3 regions of the Bartonella capreoli genome follow, and region 2 is predicted to be linked to each of the others. Evidence: predicted binding sites of a transcription regulator. Region 2 holds the regulator's gene; each other region holds the start of a gene.
What was found. The regulator LexA, encoded in region 2, represses DNA repair genes until DNA is damaged. The targets are predictions, from matches to a motif close to TGTTCNNNNTGTGTTCNG.
Positions count from the first base shown of each region.

Region 1 (7,997 bases), on a different contig from region 2:
GTCTATCCCATTCAATCTGCAAAAATTTTTAACTTTGTAGCTATCACTCATGGAGACAATGCACAAAAAGAATGGAATCAAAAGGGAGATAAAGAAAAACTCAAAGCTCTCTTCAGTAATTGGAATCCCAAAATCCTCGAACTCTTTGATCATATTGACACTTGGAATTATTGGCCACTATTTCAAATGAATCATGATCGTTTTGTAGGTTTAAAACAGCAAGTATTTGTTGGTGACTGTGCGCATGCAGCCTTGCCTTTTGCAGCACAAGGTGCTGCTATGGCGATAGAAGATGCAGCCACATTAGCAGAAGTGCTTTCAATTAGTGACTTTTCACTCATTGAAGCTATTTCACTTTATAAAAAAATACGCGAACCTCGCGTTACAGCCATAAAAAAACGTGGAGATTTTAATAAACTAGTTTACCATGCAACCGGTCCTGTAGCAGTTGCACGTAACTTTATAATGAAAATTCGTTCATCAGAAAACATTATATCTAGCCTAGATTGGCTTTACAGTTATGACGCCATGAATCTGGCAAAAAATAATATTTAAAAACGGTATAGTAAAAACTACAAAATCTACACTCTAAATAACAGTCACTTCACTGTTGATTTAACTCAACTCTACATCAATCACACCATGAATTGCTTTTATAGCATTTGCTACCTGTAAATTTACCTTGTATCGCTTTGAAAGCATAACTTCAACTTCCCGTACCCCATTTTCTTGAATCAGAATAAATGCCACCTCTCCATTGCCACCGGGCTTTAAATACTGCTCAATTTGTGGAAGAATGTCTGCTGTTTTTATAAAAAGGCGCATTGTTTTACAATCCCGTATTGATTCTTTTTCTAAGGACTGAATAGTTTCAATACGTAAACCAATTCCTTCAGAGCGATCTTCTGCAATCACTGTAACAATAAAAGATTTTCCCGGTTCTAACATATCCTCGTAAATAGAAAGCCCTTCAGAAAATATAACTGCCTCATAGTGCCCACTTGTATCAGAAAACTGAATAACCCCCATTTTTTTACCAGATTTTGTTTTGCGAATTTGCTTTGCCACAATGGTTCCAGCAAGCCGAGCAGCAGTCGCCCCTTTTTTTACTGCATCAGAAAAATCACTCCAAATTTGAACGCGTTTTTTTGTAAGAATAGTTTGGTATTCATCCAAAGGATGAGCAGAAAAATAAAAACCTATTACCTGAAATTCGTGATGAAGTTTTTCAGCCAAAGACCACGGAGATGCTTGCGATAAAATCAAAGGCTCTTTCGGCCCACCCATCATTCCAAATATATCAGTCTGCCCACTAGAATTATTATCAATAATACGAATAGCGCGTGCATTAAGAGTTCCAAGACTTGCCAATAAAACCTCACGTGCAACTTGAAAACAATCAAGAGCACCTGCATAAATCAAACTTTCCATCGCACGTTTATTAACAATACGAGGATCAATACGCTCACAAAAATCTTCCAGATCTTTAAAAGGCTTATCTCCCCGGCAAGCAACAATATGATCAACTACTAAATCCCCAATACCTTTAATCGCAGCAAGGGAATAATAAATACACTTTTCTCCTATTTCAAAAACACGACACGATGTTTGCACACAAGGTGCAATAACTTCAATTCCAAGCCTTAATGCCTCACGTCGAAAATCATTCAACTTATCCGTATTTGTCATGTCACATGTCATGGAGGCAGCTAAAAATTCAACTGGGTGGTGTGCTTTCATATAAGCTGTTTGATATGAAACAATTGCATAAGCAGCAGCATGCGATTTATTAAAACCATAATCTGCAAATTTTGCTAAAAGGTCGAAAATAATATCAGCTTGATCTTTATCAATACCACCATCAACAGCACCACTTACAAAACGTGTACGCTGTTTTTGCATTTCCTTATGGATCTTTTTACCCATAGCGCGGCGTAATAAATCTGCTTCTCCAAGAGAATAACCAGAAAGTACCTGTGCAATTTGCATAACCTGTTCTTGATAAACAATAACACCTTGTGTCTCTTTAACCAGATGATCTATTTTAGGATGAATAGAAGTAATTTCCTCTTTCCCATGTTTGCGTGCATTATATGTTGGAATATTTTCCATTGGACCAGGACGATAAAGTGCCACAAGTGCAATAATATCTTCAATGCGGTCCGGCTTCATCCCAATAAGTGCCTTACGCATACCAGAACTTTCAATTTGAAATACACCAACTGTCTCACCACGTGCTAACATAGTATAAGTCGTTTTATCATTAAGAGAAATATGCGACAAATCTACCTTTATACCTTTTCGTGCAACAAAATCCGTGGCCATTTTTAAAACAGTAAGCGTTTTTAAACCAAGAAAATCAAACTTCACCAAACCAGCTTGTTCAACGCATTTCATGTTAAATTGGGTAACTGGCATATCAGAACGTGGATCGCGATACATTGGTACAAGCTCCGACAATGGCCGATCGCCGATAACAATTCCTGCAGCGTGAGTTGATGCATGACGGTAAAGCCCCTCAAGCTGAAGTGCTATATCCAACATGCGCCCAATAACAGGATTCTTTTTCTTTTCTTCCTTAAATTTAGGTTCATCTCGAATAGCCACTGCCAACTCAATATTACTGCCAGGCATAGAAGGAACTAATTTGGTAAGATAATCAACCTGACGATAGGGTACTTCCAAAACACGTCCGACATCACGTAACACCGCACGTGCCTGTAATTTACCAAATGTAATAATTTGAGCTACTTGATCACGACCATATTTTTCTTGAACGTATTGAATAACCTCTTCCCGCCGATCTTGACAAAAATCGATATCAAAATCTGGCATAGAAATACGATCTGGATTGAGAAAACGCTCAAACAAGAGAGAAAAGCGCAAAGGATCAACATCAGTGATAGTCAAAGCATAAGCAACAAGTGAACCAGCGCCAGAACCACGCCCTGGGCCAACAGGAATACCATGGCCTTTTGCCCATTTTATAAAATCCGAAACAATAAGAAAATAGCCAGGAAATTGCATACGTGTGATAACTGAAATTTCATAATTCAGTCGTTGTTCATAATCTTCAACTGTATAACCTTCGGCCAAACCAATTGTTTCAAGGCGCATTTTTAAACCAGCTTTAGCCTGATTTAATAATTCCTTAGCCTCGTCTTCTAAAGCAGAATCTGGATCTACAGAGCGTTCTGTAAAACGGGGTAAAATAGGTTTTCGAGTTGGTACAAAAGTATGACAACGTAACGCAATTTCAACGCTATTTTCTAAAGCTTCTGGAAGATCAGAAAATAATGAGACCATTTCATCTTGTGACTTCAAATAATGATCTGGCGTCACACGCCTGCGATTTGGATTAGAAACAATCTGCCCCTCTGCCACAGCCATCAATGCATCATGAGCCTCGTACCCTTCTTTATTCAGAAAAAAAGCTTCATTGGTTGCAACAAGAGGAATTTCATGCTCATAAGCTAATTCAATAAGTGTGGTTTCAACTTTCCTATCGTAAGAACTATGTCGTTGTAATTCAACATAAAGACGATCACCAAAAATTTGCTTCAAATAAGTTAAATGCTCAACAGCTCGCTCTTTTTTATTTTCTACTAAAGCCAAATTAATGGGGCCATTCCACCCCCCAGTTAAAGCAATAATTCCTTCATTTTGTGATAACAGCCAATCAGCCTTAATATGAGGAGGATCCGTATCACGTTTATCAAGATAAGCGCGACTAACAAGGCTAATCAAATGAGCATAGCCTGCTTCGCTAGCAGCAAACAGCACAATAGAAGCAAAATCAGAAGGGTTGCGTGGTTTGATTAAACGTGGATCATAATTCTCATGTTCAAAATCAATCGCAAGCTGACAACCAATAATAGGCTGCACACCATCTGTAAAACAATACTGAGAAAACTCTAAAGCACCAAACAAATTATTCGTATCTGTAATAGCTATTGCTGGTGCATGATCAGAAATTGCATGCTGAATAATTTGCCTGATTTTCAAAGCCCCTTCAAGAAGGGAATAAGCTGAATGAACCCTCAAATGAATAAAGCGAGGAAGAGAATTTTTACTGTTTAGTATTTTGCTTTTTTTTGCTGGCATTTTCACAATTTCCCATCACAACATAAATGCCAAATTGCAACTATTATTTGTTTCATAATAAAAAGTACTCTAGTTCCCCCTATATTCAATCTATAATTTTAGCATTATCGTATATATGGAAAGTACTCCAATTTCTCTTCATATCATATATAATATTACTAATATTAGCTACCCTTCTTGCACTGTTCTTACCACATTTGTTAATTTAATTTTTTATTCTTGTTATCCAAGGCTTAAAATTTAAAATAATGCAATTTATTCTCATAAACTGAGTAATTTATCCCCAAAAAGCTCCTCTAAAGTACTAGAAAAAATGAAAAGAGCAGGCTAAATTTCCTTATGTATTCAAACCTCTTTAATCTTTTTTCAACCTCTATCCGCACTCTTCCAGGAGTGAACCAAAAAGTATATCCCTTACTGGCTAAAGTTTTAAACGCCAATCTCTCACAACATGAACCGACTATAATTGACCTGCTTCAACTGATGCCTCATTCCGTTATAGACCGAAGAATGCGGCCCGATATAGCTTTTGCACCAGAAGGAAAAATCGTTACTCTTGAAATCATCATTGATCAACACCGACCACCACTAAATAGTAACAACCGATCACCTTATCGTGTCATTGGTTATGATAAAACAGGAAGCATAAATTTAGTGTTTTTTCACGCTCAACGTTCTTGGCTAGAAAGACAGCTCCCTGAAGGAAAAAAAGTAATTGTATCAGGTAAAGTGGAACGATTTAACGGGCAGCTTTCAATAGTTCACCCTGATCATATAGCCCCTAGTGAACAATTAAACCAGATGCCACTAATTGAACCTATCTATCCTTCTACCGCAGGGCTATCAGCAAGAGCACTAAAACGCGCAATGCAAGGTGCTCTTGAGCGTATTCCTCTTTTGCCAGAATGGATAGAGGAAAACCTTAAAAAACAGCAACAATTTCCTTCTTTTTCTGATGCTTTGCATTGTATTCATGCACCGACAGACCCTAATGATTTGGCTTTAAAAAGTGCAGCACGTCAACGCCTTGCCTATGATGAACTCCTTGCTGGTCAATTAGCTCTTGGTCTTGTACGTTTAAAAACAAAATCTCTTTCAGGTGCTTCTCGCCCACCAACAGGTGTCTATACAGAAAAACTGCTTGAATCTTTACCTTTTCAACTGACAAATGCACAAAAACAAGCAATACAAGATATTGCAAGTGATTTAGCTTCACCTGAACCTATGTTAAGACTCCTCCAAGGTGATGTAGGAACAGGAAAAACCGTAGTTGCACTAATGGCAATGGCACAAATTGCTGAAAATTCAGGTCAGTCAGCTCTAATGGCACCCACAGAAGTGCTTGCACGACAACATTTTACTATGATTACTCCTCTTGCTGAAAAAATTGGTTTAAAAACAGTTCTTTTAACTGGACGAGAAAAAGGGAAATCACGCGTAAATATTCTTAGCGATATATTGTCAGGGAAAATCTCTATTATCATCGGCACCCACGCCTTGATACAAAAGAATGTTACTTATAATAACCTTGCTTTAACCATTATTGATGAGCAGCACCGTTTTGGTGTAAATCAACGTCTTGCCCTTACAGCAAAAGGTCATAAACCTGACATATTAGTGATGACAGCCACCCCTATTCCACGCACACTGGTGTTAACAGCCTTTGGTGACATGGATGTATCAAAAATTACAGAAAAACCAATTGGACGAAAACCAATCACTACAGCAACTCTCCCTTTAGAGCGGATTGATGAACTTATAGAGCGAATTGCAGTTGCGTTAGAAAAAGGAGAAAAACTTTATTGGATCTGTCCCCTGGTAGAAGAATCAGAAAACTTTCAACTCACTTCGATTGAAAACCGTTTTGCCATTCTCCATAAACGATTTGGTGCATGTGTTGGTATGATACATGGAAAAATGTCTACCACTAAAAAAAACGCAGCAATAGCGTCTTTTAAATCTGGAGAAACATGTATTTTAGTTGCAACTACAGTTATTGAAGTGGGAGTAGATATTCCTGATGCCTCAATCATCATAATCGAACATGCGGAGCATTTTGGTCTTTCACAATTACACCAATTGCGTGGACGCGTTGGACGAGGAGAAAAAAAATCTTCTTGTATTTTACTATATAAAGCTCCACTTACAAAAACAGCCGCAATGCGTCTTAATATCATACGTAACACAGAGGATGGTTTTAAAATTGCTGAAGAAGACTTGCGTTTACGAGGAGAAGGTGAACTTTTAGGAACGCGACAATCTGGTATGCCTGAGTTCCACATAGCAAATCTTACAACACACCATAAACTTTTGTTAACGGCAAGAAAGGATGCACGTTTATTCTTGCAACACGATTCTGATCTTTCCTCAGAACGGGGACAAGCTTTACGCTTACTTCTCTACCTTTTTAGACATGATGATGCCATTCAGCTTTTACGTTCAGGCTAACTTTTTAAAAGCGTATTTACGAACAAAATTATCCAAAATTCTATTGCTAAACAAAGTTTTAATCACTCTAACAAAAGTGCTTTGCAAAAAACTGTATGTGAACCAAATGAATATCTGAGTTTTAAAACTTCTATTTTATATAAGTTATTAGAAAAAAAATATATTATTTTCCTCACATCTCTTAAAAAGAACTATCCTATTCTTTCTTATTAACTCAAACAAACATTGTTTTTACAGTAAAAAAGACTTCAATTAGACAAGAAAATGCTTTCTTTAATAATGAATACCAATTCTCAATTTTTACATATTAATTTCTAGCTTTAATTATTTTCCACGCCTCCCAAAGACATAAAACTATTTTTTATTCGACTGTTACCGATTTTGCCAAATTACGAGGTTGATCAACGTCTGTTCCCAATAAAACAGCTGTGTGATAAGCGATTAACTGAATAGGTAAAGTATAAATAATAGGTGCAATAAATTCTGGAATCTCTGGTAAAATAATAGTCGACGAAGAACTAAAACGTGTAGCCTCCATTCCTCTTTTATCCGTTATCAAAATAATACGGCCATTGCGAGCTGCCACTTCTTGCATATTAGAAAAAGTCTTTTCAAACCATTTATCATAAGGTGCAATAACAATAACTGGTATTGTTTTATCAACCAATGCAATCGGTCCATGCTTCAATTCACCCGCTGCATAACCTTCAGCGTGAATATAAGAAAGCTCTTTTAGTTTGAGCGCTCCCTCCAAAGCAATCGGATAAGAAGTACCACGCCCAAGATAGAGAACACCTTTTGCATTCACTAAATCACGACAAATGTGCTCAATTGTATTATCAAGTTTTAAAACCTCATTTAAAATTCGTGGTATCTCTGCTAACTGTTGAACTAAACGCTGTTCTACCGTTTCTAAAAGGCGTCCACGTTGCTTAGCTGCACACAAAGCCATTGAAGCAAGTGTTGATAATTGACAGATAAAAGCTTTTGTTGAAGCAACACCAATTTCTGGACCAGCTAATGTTGGTAAAACAAAATCAGCTTCCCTTGCCATTGTTGATTGCTCAACATTTACAACTGTCGCTGTTTTTACACCGCAATCCCTACAGTAACGTAAAGATGCTAATGTATCTGCTGTTTCACCGGATTGAGAAACAAATACCGACAATGCATCAGTTGTCATAGGTGGTTCCCGATAACGAAATTCAGAAGCCACATCATTATCAACACTTAAAGCAGCAAGACTTTCAAACCAATAACGTGCAACTAAGGTTGAATAATAAGCAGTTCCACAGCTTGCAAATAATAATCGGTTAACATTTTTCCAATCAATTGAATTTTCAAGTGGGCGAACTTTAAAATTTCCAAGATCAAGATAACGCGCTAAATTATGAGAAATAACATCAGGTTGTTCAAATATTTCTTTGCGCATAAAATGACGATGA
Region 1 is NZ_CADDZX010000003.1:34,799-42,795, forward strand. It holds gene J7R05_RS03600 (FAD-binding protein) at 1-555, shown strand, start outside; gene dnaE (DNA polymerase III subunit alpha) at 616-4,104, opposite strand; gene recG (ATP-dependent DNA helicase RecG) at 4,444-6,552, shown strand; gene glmS (glutamine--fructose-6-phosphate transaminase (isomerizing)) at 6,914-7,997, opposite strand, start outside.
Region 1: the regulator LexA is predicted to act here: its motif matches at 4,176-4,193, upstream of dnaE (DNA polymerase III subunit alpha).

Region 2 (7,997 bases):
TTTACTCGTATTCCTGCTTTTTCAGATGTTCCTTATGCTGTTCACATGGAACCTAATTTAGTTGTTGAGTTTTATTCACGCTAAATTTTTTAGTAGGTTTATCACTCTCTAATTTGATTGTGTATTTTAAAAGAGCTACGTTGTTTCGCAATCGTTGGAACTGATAACATCATTAATTTGCTGAGGTTATCAGTTTTTTCTGCGATAGAGTACGTACGTTTTTATCTTTTTGATTATAGATATCCAATTTACAGACAGGATTTAGCATAAATTTAAATCCTGTTATATTTGTTGCTGCTTGTATTATGATTGAAAGTGAACCATTGTATTATTATACAGGGTATAGTATTATAAATTAAACTTTCTAAGTAATATCGAACAATAGAAAATGTAGGTATAGGTGGTCTTTTGGAGGAGAGTATTGATGATTGCCATCCAATGTTTCGAGTTGCCCCTTCAACTGTAGAATTTAATAAATTACGTAAACGACTTTTACGTCATATACGGCAAGCGTTCGATGATTTCTCTATGTTATCTTCAGGGAAAAAATGGCTTGTTGCTTTATCCGGTGGGAAAGATTCTTATGGTTTACTGGCTCTTCTCTTAGATTTAAAATGGCGTGGTCTTTTACAAATTGAAATTTTAGCTTGTAATCTTGATCAAGGTCAACCAGGCTTTCCAAAGCATATTCTTCCTGATTATTTGAATAGTTATCAAATTCCTTATCGCATTGAATATCAGGATACTTATTCAGTTGTTACAGATAAGCTGACACCAACGCAAACATATTGTTCGCTTTGTTCCAGGTTGCGGCGTGGGCATTTGTATCGTATCGCACGTGAGGAGGGGTGTTCTGCATTAGTACTGGGACATCATCGTGATGATGTTTTAGAAACGTTTTTTATGAATTTATTTCATGGTGGTCGTTTAGCAGCTATGCCTGGAAAGCTTATAAATGATGAGGGGGATCTTTTTGTTTTGCGCCCTCTTGTTTATGCAGCTGAAGAAGATATGAAAAAGTTTTCTCAAGCAATGCAATTTCCTATTATTCCTTGTAATCTTTGTGGTAGCCAAAGTGGTTTACAACGCAATGTAATAAAAGAAATGCTAAATGATATCGAAAAAAGAATGCCAGGGCGAAAAGATACTATGATTCGTGCTTTAACAAATGTACGCCCAAGTCATTTGCTTGATAAAAAACTTTTCGCTTTTAATGCTTTACTATAATTTAAACAGCAATACCATAAAGATCGTAGGCATCGGATTGTTCGATTTTAACAGTAACAAATTCACCGCTACGAAGTGGTCGCCGTGATGATATATGAACAACACCATCTATTTCTGGAGCATCATACTTACTGCGGCCTTTAGCCACTTTACCTTGACTTTCATCAATGAGGATTTGAAGCCTTTGTCCAATCTTTTTCTTTAAAAGACGGGCAGAAATTTGTTGTTGTTTTGCCATAAAGCGATGCCAACGACTTTCTTTCACTTCTTCCGCGACGTTTCCTAATTCAAGATCGTTTGCAGCAGCACCTTTTACTGCCTCATATTTAAAGCAACCAGCACGCTCAATTTTTGTTTCTTCTAACCATTCAAGAAGCATCTCAAAATCTTCATTGGTTTCTCCTGGAAAACCAACAATGAATGTTGATCGCAAAGTGAGATCTGGACAAATTTTTCGCCACTCTTCAATTCTACGATTCGTTTTTTCCATATGAGCAGGGCGTTTCATATTGCGTAAAACAGTTGGTGATGCGTGCTGAAAAGGGATATCTAAATAAGGGAGGATTTTTCCTGCAGCCATCAGTTCAATAACTGCATCAACATGAGGGTAAGGATAAACATAGTGCATACGCACCCAAACACCCATATCTCCTAGTTCGCGACAAAGATCTAAAAATTTAGTTTTTATTGTGCGGTCTTTCCAAGAGCTTTCAGCATATTTAATATCAATACCATAAGCACTAGTGTCTTGTGAAATAATCAAGAGTTCTTTTACGCCTGCTTGTACAAGCTTTTCTGCTTCGCGGAGAATATCGCCTATAGGGCGAGAGACCAAATTACCGCGCAGAGCAGGGATAATACAAAAACTACATCGATTAGAACATCCTTCAGAAATTTTTAAATAAGCATAATGGCGGGGTGTAAGGCGGATACCTTGCGGAGGAACTAAATCAACGAAGGGGTCATGGACTGGAGGAACGACTGTATGAACTGCTTGTATGACGTTTTCATATGCTTGTGGTCCAGTAATAGCTAATACACTAGGGTGTGCTTGACGGATAACATCAGGTTCAGCACCAAGACATCCAGTTACAATAACTTTTCCGTTTTCTTTGATAGCTTTTTCAATATTAGCGAGTGATTCAGTTCGTGCAGAATCAAGAAAACCACAGGTATTAACAATAACGAGATCCGCTCCTTGGTGCTTATGTGAGATTTCGTAACCTTCAGAACGAAGACTTGTAATAATACGCTCAGAATCTACAAGTGCTTTTGGACAACCGAGAGAAACAAAACTAATGCGAGGTGCTGCCATAATTAATCCTTGTAATTCTTTAACGAAAATCTAACTGATCCATTATTCCTATTTTTTAGGAATAATGTCTGCATACTCTTTAACCTTTAGACGCATTTGATACATTTTGCTACAAAAGTTATGTAAACTTATTTATAATCACGAGCACACAGAATACAAAAGACAAAAACGCTAATAAATAGCGTTATCTATAATCATCACGGTGACGACTTTGTATATAGACATTTCCAAAACGTACACAGCTGTTTATTTATATTTTTAACTATTTTGTCTTTTAATAATGACGAATAAGCCCAATGAGTCTGCCTTGTATATGAACACGTTCAGGCTTATATACGCGCGTTTCATAATGAGGATTTGCAGCTTCTAATGCAATCGAAGCCCCTTTACGTCGGTAACGTTTTAAAGTTGCTTCTTGTTTATCAATTAATGCAACAATAATTTCACCTTGTGTTGCTGTATTTTGACGTTTAACAATTATAGTATCTTTATCAATAATACCTGCCTCAACCATAGAATCACCTTTAACTTCCAGGGCATAATACTCACCTAAACCAATCATGTCTGGTGGAAGAGAAAGTGTATTTGTTTGCTGCTGTATTGCCGAAATAGGTACGCCAGCAGCAATACGGCCCATAATAGGGATAGTAATATTTTGTTTGTTTTTCGTGTCAGAATGATCAAGATTATCAAGGTCTTGAAATGTTTTCTTTTTGTTTTTTTCTACCATACTTGGAAAAATTTTACGTGCAGAAGAAAGATCGAATGTTATTTTATCAGGAAGTCGGATAACTTCTACTGCACGAGCACGGTTTGGCAAACGACGTATAAAACCACGCTCTTCTAAAGCTGTAATAAGCCTATGAATGCTGGATTTTGAAGCAAGCTCTAATGCATTTCTCATCTCATCAAAGGAGGGGGGAACACCAGTTTCTTTCATATGATTGTGCATGAATAAAAGTAGCTCATATTGTTTACATGTCAGCATTCAACATTCCAATCAAAAAATCGAAAAAGAAAAAATAGAAGACAAAGCATAAGTATTTTATGATTATTCTACAATTTTTTTAAAATAACGCAAAACTCTTCATTTTATTTGAGTCTAGAAATTTAAGCCTAGAAATAAAGAATGTGGGGTCATTTGTTTTTTATCTGACAATATTCGTATATATCACCGGTCAAATTTATATTTTTTAGTTATCAGCTATATGGAATATCATTTTTTAGGTAAGAATATAAATTGATTATTGATGGATAGAAAATTTCTTAAACTTTAATTTATATTAGGGTGTATTTTTAACAGATATAATTATAGTTTTTAGTGTGATTTTGTGGATATCAACTAAGACTTTTCTCAGGTTGAAATAAATAATTGTCGTATGATTTTATGATTGGCTTTCGAAAAGCGTTATCTCTACCTTATAGAGATAGACTCAAATATTTTGCCTACTTTATTATAATAATAGATCAATTAAAGAACAACTTTTCAAGTGAATGTAGCCAGTTACGAATTGCATAGCTAGAATCATTTTATCAAATGATTAATTCACAACAATGTTAGCTACTGTTTGAAAGATTAAGCTACACTAAAATTGTGTAAAAAAGAAGCAAAGAATTCTTGAAAATTTGAATCATTAATATTTTGTTTTCATTTGAATGATGTCGTTTGCATTTACTGAAAAGCATATCTTCTACCTATATTAATGGGTGTAAAGAGTACAATATGCGTTGTGTATTATTTTGTATCCTAAAAGAGTGCATAAAATAGTAAGAAAGTTGGGTGTAATAAACAGTATTTTGATAAACAAAGTAAAAAATAATATTTTTTCATAAAAGGTGTTGACCAAATGAAAAGTCGACCGTATGTTCCCATTCATTTTCCACAAGCAAAATAATTGTGTGGGAGCGCGTAGCTCAGTTGGTAGAGCAACTGACTTTTAATCAGTAGGTCCAGGGTTCGAATCCCTGCGCGCTCACCATAAATAATGTTTCCAAATTCCTCGTAAATTGATAAAAATTATTTATGCTATTTGTAAATTATACCTGTTTTCTATTATTCATATAAAGTAAGCTCGGCTTAATTCACAATTTATATTATGATGTTTTGTTTCTGATTTTATGCTTATAACTTATTGATTTTGTTTAATTTTTATCAACCTTAGGCATACATCACCTTTTGTAAATTATAACAAATATTCTTTTATATTATGTTAATAGCTTGATGAAAGATTGATTTTTAGAATACCATAAATCTAACGAATATAGTCATTCATGGGTATAAATTTTTCTACCGTACACAAAGAATGTAATTTCCATATTTACAATAAAAGCTGAAGAAGGGTAAGCGGGCTGATAAATGCTTTTAAATAGTAAAAGAAAGTTAACCTCCGTTGTTAAAATGATATTTCAATTTGTGCCTATGATTGCTGCTGTTGGTTTATTAACAGCTTGTGCAAACCAAACAACACAATTTGCAGGGAAAAGTTCCACCAATACAACACCTAAGGTAAAGGCTGGAAAGGCTGTTACTGTACCTGAAAAGGCTTTGAACACACAGCATAAATCAAAAAATAAAGGCAGTAGAGCTGTTGTTGGTAAACCTTATCAAATAAAAGGAAAATGGTATTATCCAGAAGACGATCCAACTTATAAACGTGTTGGTCAAGCATCATGGTATGGTTCAGATTTCCATGGGCGTTTAACTGCAAATGGTGAAATCTATGATATGAATCTTTTAACTGCTGCCCACCCTACGATGCCTTTGCCTAGTTATGCTCGCGTTACAAACCTAGAAAATGGCTCTTCTATTATTGTTAGGGTAAATGACCGTGGTCCTTTTATAAAAGATAGAATTATTGACTTATCCAAACAAGCTGCAACAATTCTTGGTTATATCGATAAAGGGGTTACGAATGTTAAAGTAGAGTATGTCAGCAAAGCGCCTGTAAATGATTATGATAATGCTTATTTAATGGCCTCTTATACATCTAGAGATTATAATTCATCTATGATGCTAGCATTAGCAAATACTCTAGAAGACAAAGAAGATAATGTATTTTTTACGTTTAATACAGGTCACCAAAAACAGCTGATGAAGGCTGCAGTAAATCCAAAACAATCAATTGGAACTTTTCCGATAAAATTACCAGATATTGGCCCTGTTTTGATTAATAAACCCACATCACTTAATCAACTAGCTTTTGCTCATAAACTCAATAAAGAAAACTCAGGATAAGCCTATTTGTAATTATCTTAAGAAAAAACGCAAAAAGTAGCAAATGATCCAAGGAAATATAAATATTTTCATTAAAAAACAAAGCTGAATTAAATATATTTAAAGCAAGCCAATAACTGAATGAAATGTTATAAGAAAATCCTATATAACAAAAAATGTATAATATATAATATGTTATATTAATAATATAATGTATTTTATAAAATAATTTTTATAATTATAAGAAAAACATAAAAAATTTTTTAATTTATAAATATATTCTTTGTGAAGAATAAATAACCTCTTTTTTGTACAATCTGCTTTTTATATTGATTTTCTAAGCAAAGAGGAAACAACTGCATAATAGCAATAACATTAAAGTTTTTTTCTTATTTTGGAATTAATGTTTAATAGATAAAAGCGCAAAATCTCTACACCATGATCGCTATTATTGATGGTGCATGATAATATTAAAAAACAGAATAATATTATCTTTTTCCTATTTTCATTAGCAAAATTAATGACAATTGAAGTAATATTTTATTTATTTTTAAAATGCGCTTTATAAAATAACAATTGGATGCTTAAAAAAATACTTATAATATAAGCCAAAGTAAGGAATTAAGGTTTATACGTGTCAGGTTATTTTATTACATTTGAAGGAGGGGAAGGAGCGGGTAAAACGACTCAAATTTCTTTGCTTGCGCAGTATCTTCGTAGCAAAAACTATGATGTTGTTATAACCCGAGAGCCTGGAGGAACAGCGGGTGCTGAAGCAATGCGCTATGTTTTATTATCAGGTAATACGGAACAATATGGTGCATTCATTGAAGCAGTCTTATTTACAGCGGCACGTGTTGACCATGTTAATGAAGTTATTCTACCTTCTTTGCAGGCAGGAAAAATTGTTTTATGCGATCGTTTTATTGATTCTATGCGGGTTTATCAGGGGCTTAATAATAAGGTGAATTCTCACCTTCTTTCTGTTTTAGAACGTATCGGTCTGGGTACAGTTATGCCCAATTTGACATTTTTGTTAGATATACCAGCAACGTTTGGTATGGAGCGCACAGATTTACGAAGGAAAGAAATTGGAAAGATCGATTATTTCGAAAAAGATCAATTAAATATTCAAGAACAAAGACGACAAGCTTTTCTCCAATTGGCCAGAAATGAACCCTTTAGATTTCGTGTAATTGATGCAACCTGTGCAGTAGAAACGATAGCATCACAAATAAAAGATATCTGTCATCAGTTAATATTGGGTCATGTGCTATGAGTGATATCAATTTTTTACGCCAATATGATGATATCGAAGGGGTTTTATCACCATCACAAAATAACATCATCATCGGTCATAAAGAAGTTCGTCACTTTTTGGGGCAAATACGTAAAGAAGGGCGTGTACATCATGCATTATTATTTGAAGGAGAGCGAGGGATTGGTAAAGCAACATTAGCATTTCACTTTGCTTGGAATATTTTAAGTAATCAAGAAAGTGGTTTTTTGCAGCCAGAACATGATTCAGTTGTATGGCACCAGATAATGCAGGGTAGTCATCCTGGTCTTATACACGTTTCTCGCCATTTTGATTTAAAAACACAAAAATTCAAAACAAGTATATCAATTGATGATATCCGCGATGTCACACATTTTTTGAACCAAACATCGCAAGATGGTGGATGGCGTATTATTATCATCGATTCTGCAGATGATATGAGTAGAAGTGCTGCTAATGCAATTCTCAAAATGCTTGAAGAGCCTCCAGTAAAGGCTTTATTTATTATTATTACACATTGTTCAGGAAAATTACTTCCGACAATTCGCTCACGCTGTCAACAAATCTCTTTGCGACCATTGTGTGATGATGAGATGAAACAGGTTATTTCACATATTCTTTCTGATCAGGGGGGGGCTGATAAAGAGACTATGGAAATGGTTGTTCAAAAATCCCAAGGGAATCCTCGAAAAGCGATCTTACTTACGTGTTATGGTGGGCTTGAAATTGTTCAAACTATTGATAGTTTTTTAGAACAATCAGTTTGTAATCTAGCTCTTGTCCACAATTTTGCACAGACACTTTCGTCATCGGATTCGGATGTCAAATTTCAACAATTTTGTGATGAAATTCTTGATAAGATTCAAAAAAGAGCTATTATTTCGGCTGAAAAGGGGATTCTCACTCTTTCAAAAAAATATGCACAAACATGGCAAGAGATTTATCAGGAAATAGCACAACTG
Region 2 is NZ_CADDZX010000004.1:64,632-72,628, reverse strand. It holds gene rpsD (30S ribosomal protein S4) at 1-84, shown strand, start outside; gene ttcA (tRNA 2-thiocytidine(32) synthetase TtcA) at 439-1,227, shown strand; gene rimO (30S ribosomal protein S12 methylthiotransferase RimO) at 1,229-2,542, opposite strand; gene lexA (transcriptional repressor LexA) at 2,817-3,530, opposite strand; tRNA gene J7R05_RS04670 (tRNA-Lys) at 4,446-4,521, shown strand; gene J7R05_RS04665 (septal ring lytic transglycosylase RlpA family protein) at 4,899-5,777, shown strand; gene tmk (dTMP kinase) at 6,391-7,035, shown strand; gene J7R05_RS04655 (DNA polymerase III subunit delta') at 7,032-7,997, shown strand, end outside.

Region 3 (7,997 bases), on a different contig from region 2:
GCATTGTCAAACAGCAAATAAAAAGCCCGTTTAAAATCGGTTTCCCCACCACGGCCTTCAATCAACCATTGTGCCAACAGCATTTGAGCCATAAGGTGCTTATTTTGGGCTGCAACCTCAATCAATCTTCGTGCGTTATAATCATCTTTTGGTTTTGTTAAAGTCCCCTCAGACAAAATCTTTGCAGCAGCAAAAGCAGCCTCAGGGTCACCAAGAGCAGCACCCTTTAAAAACAACTTCAAAGCCTGTTCTTTTGTTTCATCTTTTTTGTTTTGTAAAGTCACACCTTCAAGATCGTTTTTTTCATCGAAAACTTTATGAAGAAGCATTTGCCCATAATAAAAATAGGCTTCCCTCACACCAGCATGCAGTGCTTTTTGAACAAATTCTATGCCACGCTCTTTGTCTTTTGTGACAAAGGTCCCACTAAACAACATAAGACCATAGCGCAGTTGTGCTTGTGGGTCCCCGTGTTTTGCAGCGCTTCCAAACCATAAAGCAGCACGCTGACCATCAAGGGGAACGGCATATCCTTCCATATACATTTGACCAATCAAAGTTTGCGCAGCTGGATCATTGTATTCAGCACGTTTGAGTGCTTCATGAAAAGCTTTTAAATAATAGCCTTGAACATAATAATCATAGGCTTCATCATATTGGCCTGCTTTTAATATTTGAGCAGAACTCTCATGATCTTGGGCTTTTACAGTGTTTTCAGGCACCTTTAAAGTGGATTCATCTGGTGATTCTTCTATCTCACTAGATTCAACTTCAACATCTTGTGCTTCTTCTCCCACAGGGTCCGCAACAGCAGAAAAAGACAAAAAAGCTGTCAAAATCAACACACACGCAAACACTTTACTCATAAGATGCCCTCTACCCGCTCATTATGGATATCTTTATCTATGATAAAAGATGATTTTTGCATTTTTCTTTAACCCTATCAAGTACAATAAAGGGGTGATCATGAGCAAAAATCATCTCTTCAATGGCAATAAATTCACATCCCGTCTCTAAGGCTTCATCAATAGTTGCAAGATCACTGCCTGCTTGAATAATAGCAGGTACTTCCATAATCTCAGCCCACCATTTTGCTAATGCAATATTTCGAGGATGGGAGGATGGCTTTTTATCAGCACCTAATTTCCCAAAAAACACATAATCAACCCCAGCCTCAGCAACACTCATAGCACAATGACGTGTTCGTAAATTCCCAAAACCAACTATTTTTTGATTTTTTTTCTGATTCTCCAACACGTCAAAAGCATCAAGACCACCCTCCAAATGCATCCCATCAGCTTTAATTCTGCCAGCAACACGGCTATCTTCAGCAATAATAAGGGCAGCACCATTGTGTTGAATATCATCAGCATACATCTTGGCACTATTTTGTAAAAAAGTACCATCGTCCTGATCAACAAATGAATCATATAAAATAATGCACGCAAAGGACTTCGTTTGAAAGAGCTGGCGTAAAAATGCAGGCTCAATAACACGCCGAACATCCAATGTTAGAGCCAACTGAGGAAAAGAACAATGTTCAATTGGTTTATTTTTCTGATGGACCATACAGCCTCCCTTAAAGATTAAATTAAATAAAGATTTATTTTATCATCACGCTTTGTTAAAGGCAGATTTACCCCTTTGATCACAAAGAAAGATCTTTTGATGGCACATCATAGCACTTCCCCTCATGATACACTTCCTTCAAATTATGAAAAGCATAGCCCCCCTTTATCTTACCGTGATACCCGTATTGATGTATTGCGTTCTTTAGCTCTGTTAACGATTTTCATCAATCATATTCCCGGAACATTTTATGAGCATCTCACACACAAAAACTTCGGTTTTTCTGATTCGGCAGAAATATTTGTTTTGCTTTCAGGCGTTGCTCTTGGATTAAGCTTTCATACTCACGCCCTCAAAAGCTGTTTTATTTCACATGTGCACAAACTTTGGAAGAGAGCTTTTGTGCTCTATAAAGCACATCTTTTTACCACCTTTACCACATTAGCCCTCTTTTTGGGAGCCTCTATTCTTTGGCACTCAGAACGACTTTTATCTATGAATAATGTGGGTATATTCCTCACACAACCTTTTATCACATTTTTAAGCATTTTAAGCCTTGGCCATCAACTAGGCTATAATAATATTCTTTCTCTTTATATTGTGTGTATGTTGTTTGCCCCTTTTGCCCTTTATCTGACTGGCAAACATAAAGGGCCTCTTCTTTTCATATCATTGATGATATACTTTATATGTGGCCTTTATAGCATTGCACCACCTTCTTATCCACTCCAAGGGCAGTGGTTTTTAAATCCTTTATCGTGGCAGTTTCTTTTCATTATCGGGTTAATAAGTGCTGTATATCTCAAACAAGGAGGGAAAATCATCTTTCGTCCTTTAATTGTAATTGTCTCAGCAAGTTATCTCGTGTTTGCACTGTTATGGGTGCGCTTAGAATGGTGGGGAAGTTTTGGTTCATCTGACTGGTCTTCACCCCTTATAAATTTTAACAAAACATTCTTAAGCCTTCCCCGTTTGGTGCACATTCTAGCCTTAGCGTCTTTGATCCTTTGCCTTCCCTGTTTGCATGAACGATTTCACGTCTCCCCAAAGCACCCCTTAGCGATTTTAGGCAAACAGAGCTTACCAGTTTTTATCACCGGCACCATCTTTGCAATGTGTGGGCAAATTTTTAAAACACTAACGACAAGCACATTTTTTTCCGACACTCTCTTGATAATAAGCGGTATCGCAATACAATTTACTGTAGCATACTATTATGAAAGTCAAAAAACACATCGTCCTGTACCTTCCAAAAGATAAAACAAATTTATAAATATTTATAAATATTGTCCATCTTGCTCATTAACCTTAGCATAAGAAGTGTATTGCGTAATTGTCTTTAAAAAGGCATCCTTTATAACAATGAGAAAATGAGTCTTTAAATTGATCTTTAGTATCATTATTTTTCTCATATCACAGTTTGGAGTATAAAGACGTGAATGCACATGAACCTTCAAAAGATAAAACCATTATCATGATGGAACACGATGCTTTTGAAAGTGTTTTTAACCGCCTCTATGAAGAGACGATGGACCTTATTGAAGAAACAGCAGACTATATTGATAAAGAAGGTAAATGTGCTGCTCGTCACCTTCCAGTCGAAACTTCTGCACTTTATGCAAAAGAAGCCATGTATTTAAGTACACGGCTAATGCAAATTGCCTCTCGACTGTTGCTTTTTCGTGCAGGGCGTGAAGGGGAAATGTCTCCCAAACAAATACAAAAAGAGATTGCAAAAATTTCTCTTCATACACCATCACTAGGACCTCAGACTGCTCATTGGACAGAATTGCCAGAAATTTTCCGCCACTTTGTAGCACGTTCTTTGCGTTTAGAAGAACGTATGCGCCATGTTAGTTATGATATCGATCAAACCTCTTGCAAAACCTTAAAAAAGAACAATCCTGTAACCAAACAAATTCAATTGCTCAAACGTGCTTTTCGACGCTCTTAAAAAACCTTGCCACCATTTTAAAAAAACTAGCCTCCTCATCACCGCTACCAGCACCTTCAATCTTACACCTCCCCCTTCCCTTACCTTTTAAATGCCATCCTCTTCCACCAACATTTCCCCAAACTCCTGGCCCTCTTCTCCCAAGCCATCTCCCCAATTTTCCAACCCCCCATCTTCTCATATTAATACGCCACCTTCCACCAACACAGCTCAATCTTGCTCTTAAATCTTGCTTCCATCAATGCAAGCTTCATGCTCTTCCCTACCCTTGCCACCATTTTAAAAAAACTAGCCTCCTCATCACCGCTACCAGCACCTTCAACCTTACACCTCCCCCTTCCTTTACCTCTTAAATGCCATCCTCTTCCACCAACATTTCCCCAAACTCTTGACCCTCTTCTTCCAAGCCATCTCCCCAATTTTCCAACCCCCCATCTTCTCATATTAATACGCCACCTTCCACCAACACAGCTCAATCTTGCTCTTAAATCTTGCTTCCATCAATGCAAGCTTCTTTCTCTTCCCTACCCTTGCCAAAAATGCCTTCACCAATGCTCCCACCCCTCACCACTTTAAAGTTTTCATTCCCTCCATCCATTCTCAACCTCCTGCCCTTTCCCATCATCATCAAACCTCTTTGAAATCTTGCCCCCACTAAAAAAAACCAGCTCCTCACCACCACCACCACCAGCGCTACACATTTCCTTTCATTTAAGGGAGCTTAATTCTTTTTCACAAATCATTTTTATTACGCTCTTTTAGTATTTCATTGTATTCTTTTAGTGTTTTTACTGTATTCTTTTGGATTGTATTAATGTTTCTATGTTCTTTTTATGTATTGCATCTATTCAAGAACAAAGAAATAACATAGGCTTAATCATATGGTAAAAGCGATTCGTATTATAGGCATCGATCCTGGATTACAGCGAACAGGGTGGGGCGTCGTTGATCTATTAGGCAATCATCTACACTTTATTGCATCAGGCACACTGCGCTCTGATGCAAAAAGCCATCTTGCTTCCAGGCTGTATCAACTTCATCAAGGGCTGTCTGATGTTGTGCACCGTTTTATGCCCCATGAAGCAGCTGTTGAAAATGTTTTTGTCAATAAAGATGCCACCGCCACTTTAAAACTTGGCCAAGCACGTGCCATTGCACTTCTTGTACCAGCTCAAGCAGGTCTTCCAGTTTCTGAATATGCCCCAAACACCATCAAAAAATCCGTTATTGGTGTGGGCCATGGCGCAAAAGAACAAATCCATATGATGGTCAAAACTCTTCTCCCACGCGCTGAATTTGATAGTAGTGACGCAGCTGATGCACTGGCACTGGCACTTTGCCACAGTACCCACCGTACTAACTTATCCTACAGCTCACAAGGTTAATACATGATCGGCAAATTAAAAGGCATACTTGAGAGCATCTGTGACGATCACATCATTCTTGATGTGCAAGGTGTGGGGTATAGCGTTTTTGTGTCAAACAGGCTTTTATCTTCTTTACCAACCCTTGGTGAACATTTAAACCTATTTATTGAAACGCATGTTCGTGCAGAAGCCATTCGCCTTTTTGGTTTTACCACAAAAGCTGAACGAGATTGGTTTTGCCTTTTGCAAAATGTGCCAGGGGTAGGTGCAAAAGTTGCCTTAGCTATTTTAGGAACTTTATCACCTGGTGAACTTGCCCAAGCAATTGCATTAAACGACGTGGCAATGATCAAACGTGCTCCTGGCATTGGTCAAAAAGTTAGTGAAAGAATTATAAGCGAATTCAAAAACAAAGCACTGCCCTTTAATGAAGAGAGCAAAAACACCGCACATCTTGCTTCCAACCTTCAAGCACAAGAAACCAATCAACCCGTCAATGATGCACTCTCAGCTTTAATCAAGCTTGGTTTTGATCGTGATCAAGCAGCACAAGCTTTGTCCTCCACCCTCTCTAGCCTTGAAGAAGAAACTGTTTCCTCAGCGCTTCTCATTCGCCATAGCCTTAAACTGCTTTCCAATTCATCCAACACAAGGTAACTTTTCAAAATACAATAAATATTTTCTGCTCAGACAATATAAGGTAACTATACAAGGTAACACATATACAAGGTAACAATGCGTAAAGATGAAAGCCAACGCCTTCTTGGTGCCATACCCCTGCCCAATGACCCAGACCGTTCCTTAAGGCCACAAGTCCTTGATGATTTTATTGGTCAAGAAGCAGCGCGTGCAAACTTAAAAATATTTATTGAAGCAGCAAAAGCACGTAAAGAAGCTTTAGATCACGTTTTATTTGTAGGGCCGCCAGGGTTGGGAAAAACAACACTTTCGCAAATTATGGCTAAAGAATTAGGCGTTAATTTTCGTTCAACATCAGGGCCAGTCATCGCCAAAGCAGGCGATTTAGCAGCCCTTTTAACCAACTTAGAAGAACGTGATGTTTTGTTTATTGACGAAATTCACCGTTTAAATCCAGCCATTGAAGAAATTCTTTACCCAGCAATGGAAGATTATCAACTTGATCTCATCATTGGTGAGGGGCCAGCAGCACGTTCAGTCAAAATTGAGCTTGCTAAATTTACCTTAGTGGCAGCAACCACCCGTTTAGGGTTATTGACCACCCCTTTAAGGGATCGTTTTGGCATTCCCATCCGGTTAAGTTTTTATACCATAGAAGAATTAGAATATATCGTTAAGCGTAATGCCCGCCTTTTTTCAGTCCAAATAAGCGATGATGGTGCCCATGAAATTGCATGTCGTGCACGTGGCACCCCGCGTATTGCAGGAAGACTGTTGCGCCGGGTTTGTGACTTTGCTCTGGTTAAAGGTGCAGAAAAAATTGACCGCTTCATTGCAGATGAAGCCCTCTCGCGCCTTGAGGTTGACCACCTCGGCCTTGACCCTCTAGACAGGCGCTACCTGATCCTCATTGCAGAAACTTTTCTAGGTGGCCCCGTTGGCATTGAAACAATTGCGGCTGCTCTCTCAGAACCACGTGATGCCATTGAAGATATTATTGAACCTTACTTGCTGCAACAAGGTTTTATTCAGCGTACCGCCCGCGGGCGAATTATTACAGAAAAAGCTTGGGCACATTTAGGGCTTTGTGCCCCTGAACCAGCAGCCTCACAAAAATCTACCCCATCAGCTGACACACAAGATCATTCCTCAATACAACCCACTCTATGGGAAAAAGAAGATGACTAAAACCACCACCAATAACACGTACACAACCAACCCTTGCACAAACAATTCTCATACCCACGATACACACCCCAACAATACTGGCGCTAACAACCACACCAACAATACTTGCACCAGCAACACGCGCGCCAATCCTCCTCACCCTCATAACACGCTCCCCAATACCCCCAGCACCAATATCTCCCACACCATCCCCCATACCAACAATACTCACGCTAACAACCCTCGCACTCATAATCTTCACACTCATAATCTTCACGCCAACAATACTTGTGTAAACGACACTTCACCCAATCACAGTGGTGAGAGTTTTGCTTATGTTCATGACCTCCCCACAAGAGTTTATGTTGCAGATACCGATTTTTCTGGTGTCGTATATCATGCGCGTTATTTGGAATTTTTTGAACGAGGACGCTCAGAATTCTTGCGAAACATAGGGTGTAATAACACACAGTTAGCATCAGGCGCACGATTTGCATCAGGCACAGGGGAAAAACTATTTTTTGTCGTGCATCGCATAGACATTACTTATTCCCGCCCTGCACATATTGATGATCTCTTAACGGTTAAAACACGACTAGAGTGTGTTCAAGGGGCACGTTTTTTCATGAATCAACAAATCATGCGTGATAACACTCTGTTAGCTGAAGCAAAAGTAACGCTTGCTATTATGAATCAAGCAGGAAAACCACGCCGTTTACCCAAAGATCTTTTTTCTTCCACAATTGTTTCAAAATGAAACTGACTTATTTTTAAAATAAAGAGGCAAAACAAGTCGGTTTTAAACATTTTTTTGCTTGAATATCTTTTTGTTTAGAAACTATAAAACAATATGCTTTAATGAGGTTTTATACATAAATCTTTCATTTAAAGGAACGATACCATGGCGCACATAGAACTGGCCTCTCCAAATACCCTTGGAATGTGGAGTTTGTTTATGCAGGCCAATTGGGTTGTCAAAGCTGTCATGATTGGGCTTATTCTTGCATCAGTATGGAGCTGGGCGATCATTATCGATAAAATATTCATTTACCGAAAAATACGTTATGATATCAAACAGTTTGAGCAAATTTTTTGGTCAGGCAAATCTTTAGAAGAACTTTATGTAACCTATCAAAATAAGCACACCAACAGCATCTGTGTTGTTTTTATAGCAGCAATGACGGAATGGAAAAAATCTTTTACCAAAGGGGTTCAACCATCATTGAATTTACAAAGTAGAATTGAAAAAGCTATGGATTTAGCCTTAGGGCGTGAGAGTGCAAAAATAGAATCAAAATTAG
Region 3 is NZ_CADDZX010000001.1:381,292-389,288, reverse strand. It holds gene J7R05_RS01605 (tetratricopeptide repeat protein) at 1-866, opposite strand, end outside; gene J7R05_RS01600 (thiamine phosphate synthase) at 904-1,569, opposite strand; gene J7R05_RS01595 (OpgC family protein) at 1,669-2,829, shown strand; gene J7R05_RS01590 (DUF1465 family protein) at 3,005-3,523, shown strand; gene J7R05_RS01585 (hypothetical protein) at 3,498-3,704, opposite strand; gene J7R05_RS01580 (hypothetical protein) at 3,706-3,966, opposite strand; gene ruvC (crossover junction endodeoxyribonuclease RuvC) at 4,405-4,908, shown strand; gene ruvA (Holliday junction branch migration protein RuvA) at 4,912-5,547, shown strand; gene ruvB (Holliday junction branch migration DNA helicase RuvB) at 5,626-6,717, shown strand; gene J7R05_RS09160 (hypothetical protein) at 6,647-6,964, opposite strand; partial or broken gene ybgC (tol-pal system-associated acyl-CoA thioesterase) at 7,037-7,453, shown strand; gene tolQ (protein TolQ) at 7,598-7,997, shown strand, end outside.
Region 3: the regulator LexA is predicted to act here: its motif matches at 4,374-4,391, upstream of ruvC (crossover junction endodeoxyribonuclease RuvC).